Regions from separate parts of the Cellulophaga sp. RHA19 genome, predicted to be linked through region 1. Evidence: riboswitches for the same ligand, from Rfam matches in the RefSeq annotation. Region 1 holds a riboswitch; the other holds the start of a gene.
The links. A riboswitch is a leader RNA that binds a small molecule or an ion and turns the genes downstream of it on or off. The one in region 1 is predicted to bind S-adenosylmethionine.
Positions count from the first base shown of each region.

Region 2: another riboswitch for S-adenosylmethionine. It lies ahead of AX016_RS13065 (Na+/H+ antiporter NhaC family protein); the one in region 1 lies ahead of AX016_RS00865 (O-acetylhomoserine aminocarboxypropyltransferase/cysteine synthase family protein).

Region 1 is NZ_PHUL01000001.1:194,253-197,446, forward strand. It holds gene thrA (bifunctional aspartate kinase/homoserine dehydrogenase I) at 1-87, opposite strand, end outside; gene AX016_RS00865 (O-acetylhomoserine aminocarboxypropyltransferase/cysteine synthase family protein) at 158-1,450, opposite strand; SAM riboswitch class I at 1,591-1,705, opposite strand; gene metK (methionine adenosyltransferase) at 2,038-3,194, opposite strand, start outside.
Region 2 is NZ_PHUL01000001.1:2,953,045-2,956,238, forward strand. It holds gene AX016_RS13060 (hypothetical protein) at 1-1,140, shown strand, start outside; SAM-I-IV-variant riboswitch at 1,187-1,285, shown strand; gene AX016_RS13065 (Na+/H+ antiporter NhaC family protein) at 1,333-2,649, shown strand; gene AX016_RS13070 (DMT family transporter) at 2,695-3,194, shown strand, end outside.

The sequences.
Region 1 (3,194 bases):
TGCTCCAAATACTTGGTAAGACAAGTCTATATCTTGTGTTTTACCGCTAAGCGTTGTATATTTTTTTAGTTTGATATGTTGCAACATAGTAAGCTGTTTTAACCTAGAAAATTACACTAGGTTATTCTTTTAGTTTTAATAAAATTGAAGAACTATTTTAAGCAATAACTTCTGCTTTTATAACTTTAAAAGCCTCCTCTAAATCTAACTTTAAATCGTCTACATCTTCTAAACCAACAGACAAACGAATTAGATCTTGACCAACACCAGCAGACTCTTGCTGCTCTACTGTTAATTGTTGATGCGTTGTACTTGCAGGATGAATTATTAAAGATTTAGTATCTCCTATGTTTGCTAAAAGAGAAAATATTTTAGTAGCATCTGTTACTTTTTTAGCCGCCTCAAAACCATCTTTTAAACCAAACGTTACTAATCCGCTTTGTCCTTTTGGTAAATATTCTTTGGCAAGGTCATAGTATTTATTACTTTCTAATCCTGGGTAATTTACCCAAGCAACCTCATCTCTACCCTCTAACCAAGTAGCCAATTCTAGTGCGTTTGCACTATGTTGTTTTATACGCACTGGTAAAGTCTCTAAACCTTGTATAATTTGGAAAGCATTAAACGGACTTAAAGCTCCACCAAAATCTCTTAACCCCTCTAAAATTAATTTATATGTGAATGCAGCATTACCAAGAGCCTCACTATACACCAAACCGTGGTAACCTGCAGACGGCTCTGTAAACTCTGGAAACTTCCCGTTTGTCCAGTCAAACGTACCAGCATCTACAATTGCTCCTCCTAAAGAAGTTCCTTGTCCGCCTATATATTTTGTTAGTGAGTGTATTACTAAATTAGCTCCGTGCTCTATTGGGTTTAACAATGCTGGTGATGCTACTGTATTATCTACAATAAAAGGCACCTTTGCAGCTTTTGCTTCTTTAGAAATTGCTTTTAAATCTAGTACGTCTAATTTTGGGTTTCCTAGCGACTCTACAAAAAATGCTCTTGTATTTTCTTGTACTGCTTTGCCAAAACTTTCTGGGTTAGATGCATCTACAAAAGTGGTTGTAATACCTAACCTTGGCAAGGTTACATTTAACAAATTAAACGTACCACCATATAAACTGCTAGATGCTACAATGTGGTCTCCTGCACGTAAAAGAGTTAATAAGCCTGTAGAAATTGCTGCTGTACCAGATGCAAATACTACTGCTCCTACACCACCTTCTGCTGCAGCCAACCTATCTTGTAATATTTGATTTGTTGGGTTGTTTAAACGTGTGTAAATAAATCCTAGTTCTGATAACGAGAATAAATTTGCCGCGTGGTCTGTATCTTTAAAAACGTATGAAGACGTTTGGTAAATAGGCACTGCTCTTGTACCTGCTGTTTCTGATGGGTTGTGACCTGCGTGTAATGCGTTTGTTGCTAATTTTTGAGTACTCATAATTTTGATTTTTTAATTATTAAAATTGATAAAATAAAAAAGTCAAAACCGCGTCTTGCCGACTTTGCAAGATGGTTTAAAAATTAAATGAGTTAAAAAGAAATTGGAAATTTACTTTTTTTGAAATAAAAAAGCTTGTTTCGTTATCTGCCTATAGTACCGCTGTACTTGGTAGAATTTAGCACCTTCTTTGTATTGCACAAAGGGTTGCTAAGGCTTCATTGGGTCTAATCCCTCCGCCTTTCTTGATAACTATTCAATAAGTGTTTTGAACTTTGAGTTACAAATATATGTTCAGAAAAATTTAATATCCTAATCTTTTTTGAAAAAATATTGAAATTTACTTTCTAAGTACCGTTAAATAACAGAAACATAATTTTTGTTTGTTTTTGTAACGATTTATTAAATTGAAACTTTATTTGTGTTAGGGATTGTAGTGAAAATCCTTTTTTATTTTTCTTAAAAAAGATTGCAACAAAAAGCCCGACCCTTGTGGTAACACCCAAATAAAAAGTAGAATATTGAGTATAAAAAAAGTGCTTTACCATTACAGCAAAGCACTTTTATATATGATTAGAAACTTTATTTTAAAGATTAAAAGCAGCTTTTACTGCGTTTACCATATCTAGTTTTTCCCAAGTAAAAAGTTCTACTTCTTTTTCTACCTTACCATTGTATGGAGACTCAAAAACTTTTGTGATTGTTTTTGGCTCTTTACCCATATGACCATAAGCTGCGGTTTCTAAATAAATAGGGTTTCTTAGCTTTAAACGATCTTCTATGGCAAAAGGACGCATATCAAAAATTTGCGCTACTGTTTTTGCAATTTCTCCGTCTGTTAAATTTACTTTTGCTGTACCATATGTGTCTACATAAATAGAAGTTGGCTCTACTACGCCTATGGCGTAACTTACTTGTACCAAAATCTCGTCTGCAATACCAGCTGCTACTAAATTTTTAGCTGCGTGCCTTGCTGCATATGCTGCACTACGGTCTACTTTACTTGGATCTTTACCACTAAATGCACCACCTCCGTGAGCACCTTTACCACCATAGGTATCTACTATAATTTTACGTCCTGTAAGACCTGTGTCTCCGTGAGGACCACCAATTACAAATTTACCTGTTGGGTTAATATGGTACTGTATTTTGTCTGTAAATAACGCTTGCACTTTCTCTGGAAATTGCGCTATTACTTTTGGCATTAAAATAGAAATAATATCTGATTTTATTTGCGCTAACATTTTTTCATCGTCAGCATCAAAATCGTCATGCTGTGTAGATACAACAATAGTATCTATACGCTGTGGTACGTTATCATCTGAATATTCTATAGTTACCTGCGCCTTTGCATCTGGGCGTAAATAAGAGATTTCTTTACCGTCTCTACGCAATGCTGCAAGCTCTTGTAATATTTTATGCGATATATCTAATGCCAATGGCATATAGTTTTCTGTTTCTTTGCTTGCGTAACCAAACATCATACCTTGGTCACCGGCACCTTGCTCTTCTTTAGAACCACGGTCTACACCTTGATTAATGTCTTGTGACTGCTCGTGAATTAAGGAAATAACACCACAAGAATCTCCACTAAATTGGTAAGCTCCTTTTGTGTAACCAATGTTATTAATTACCTCACGTGCTATGTTTTGCAAATCTACGTAAGTGTTACTTTTTACCTCACCAGCAAGCACTACTTGCCCAGTTGTAACTAGTGTTTCACAAGCTACTTTACTTTCTGGAT
Region 2 (3,194 bases), 2.8 Mb from region 1:
AATGATAATTATTCTTTTAACCTTTTACAGTTTATAAAACCATACGCTCTTATTACTACTCCTGCATTGTTTTGCATTGCTGTTATTGCTGTTGTTTTTGAATTAGTATTAAGTAAATATTCTGTTTTACAAAATGTCTTATTCTTTATTATTTATTCTACTCTAATTTTGTTTTCTCCTAAAACAGAAAACAGTTACACATTAGACATTTTAGGAAGCAATGTTGTAATACATCAATTAGAGAAACAAGTTAAAACCATTACAAAATCTACAACAGATACAAATTTAGCAATAGGATATATAGTAGGAAATACAAGTAACTTTAACAAATTTGAATTTAACGGTATAGATTTCCCTACTTCTTTTATTATAAGTCGTTTTCTATTGGTGGTTTTAGGTCTTATTATAATACTTGTTTTGTCCAAATTTTTTCATCGATTTAATATAACTAAGTATTCTACATCTAAGGAACAAGAAAAGAGAATAAATAAGCCTAATACAACACACCAAATTAATTTAAAAGAACTATCTAATGCGCAAATAAATTATAGTATTTATCCATTATTAAAAGCAGAAATACTACTTATACTTCGAAAAGGAAAAAAGTGGTTATGGATTATAAATATATTGGGAATGTTACTTTTACTATTTCTTCCAATAGCTGTTTCTTTCAAATTTATTTTACCTATTTTATGGTTTTTACAAGTACATAGGATTTCAGATTTATCAGTAAAAGAAACAACATATAATGTAGACTATTTTTCTTACTCTGCTTACAAGCCTATTTCTAGAGTGCTGTTTTCTCAACTATTAGCGGGTGTTTGCTTATTCATTTTTTTAGCTTTACCATTAATATTACGTTTGACCATTAACTTAAATTTTTCATCTGTAGTTTCTATATTGTTGGGAAGTATATTTATAGTATTATTAGTAGTTACGCTTGGTATATTATCTAAAGGAAAAAAACTTTTTGAGGTCTTGTTTTTTATGATAACCTACGCAAACATTAACAATATTAATTATGCAGGTTATTTTGGAGCCTTAGGAAGTACTAATTTGTTTAACTGTAAAATGATGTTGTTATTAGTGGGTTTAAGTACATTCTGTATTATAGCAAGAAAAAGAGAACTTAAAAAATAACAGAAAATTATGATTTTATCTCGTTGTTATGCTTTAGTTTTGCGCACTTAATTATCAAGAATCTCAAAAAAGAGATAGCAACCTGCATTAACAAGCAAGGTGCTAAAAAAGGATAAGCCAATACTTTGGAAAAAATGTTAATTCAGCTCCACTTATTTGTCCTTTTCTTTTTGGTTCTGCAAAACTAAAAAAATGACACCCATTAAAAACAACAAGCCTAGGTTTATTGCTTTACTCCCTTTATTTGTATTTGTATTTACATTTTTAGGTGTAGGTATTTATCAAAATGATTTTTATGCTTTACCTGCACCTATAGCAGTTATAGCCGGTATTATTGTAGCTTTTTTAATTTTTAAACAAAGCATAAACTCTAAAATAGAAACACTTTTAGCTGGTTGCGGAGATAGTAAAATACTAACAATGTGTTTAATATATTTGTTAGCTGGTGCTTTTGCTACAATTACAAAAGAGACCGGTAGTGTAGATGCTATTGTGAACCTTGGTTTAGATTTTATAGCCATACAATATATCTACTTTGGAGTATTTATAATTGCTGCATTTTTATCTATATCTACAGGCACATCTGTTGGTGCAATAGTTGCACTAACTCCTATTGTTATTGGCTTTGCAGATAAAGGAGGTGTGTCATTAGCTATACTTTGCGGCGCTCTATTAGGTGGTTCTATGTTTGGAGATAACCTTTCGGTAATATCAGATACTACAATTGCAGCAACACAATCCTTAGGCGTAAAAATGAGTGATAAATTTAAGCAAAACATAAAAATTGCCTTGCCAGCAGCACTCTTTACAATTGCTATTTTAATAGTTAAAGGCGCTGCTTTAGAGTCTAACAATTTAGAAGATGTTACATACAATTATTCATTACTAAAAATAGTTCCTTACATATTAGTAATTGCGCTATCTGTAATTGGCGTAAACGTATTTGTTACACTATTGTTAGGTGTATTAATAGCTGCCGCAATTGGTATTTTTTATGGTGATTTTACGCTTATTGAATCTACCAAAATTGCTTACAATGGATTTACAAGTATGACAGAGATTTTTCTACTATCATTACTATCTGGTGGATTAGCAGCATTAGTAGCTAAAAATGGCGGTATAGATTATATTTTAAATAAGATTAAAACCCTTATAAAGAGTAAAAAATCTGCTCAATTTGGTATTGCAACCTTAGTTAGTACAGTAAATATGGCTATAGCAAACAATACAGTTTCTATTATTATTTCTGGTTCTATTGCAAAAACTATTAATGATGAGTATAAATTAGATAATAAAAATACAGCTTCAATTTTAGATATTTTTGCCTGTATTACACAAGGTTTACTACCTTATGGAGCACAAGTATTAATGATTTTGAGCTTTTCTGATGGAAACCTAACTTACACAGAACTTATTGGTAATACTTGGTATTTACTTTTGTTAATTATCTACACCATTATTTACATTAGCTTGTATCCTTTTAAATTGAAGAAAAGTAGTATAAATTAAGATATAGTTCTATTAAAATTTATCTAAAAAGTTATCTTCGCGGCCATGTGGATGTATTTAGGTCTTTTATCGGCTTTATTTTTAGGATTACATAATTTATGTAAAAAACACGCTGTACAAGGTAATGAAGTGTTTCCTGTACTTTTAGGTACTATAACAGCAGGTTTTTTGCTCTTATTACCTTTTTATTTAGGTTCTAAATTTTATCCTGAATATACTAAAGAAGTAGGTTTTTACATTACAGATATTCCTTGGCAAAAACACGGTTATATTGTTGTAAAATCTATGCTAATGGCTGGCTCTTGGGTTTTAGCATACCAAGCACTAAAGCATTTGCCCATTACTATTGTAACACCCATACGCTCTGCAGGACCTTTTTTTACATTTATAGGTGCTATTTTTATTTACCAAGAAAGACCTAATCACTGGCAATGGATAGGCTTTTTTTTAATTATATTTTCTGTTTTTTTATATTCTAGAATTGGAAAAAAAGAAGGTATCAATTTTAAAAATAACAAATGGATTTTTGCTATAATTGGTGCCAC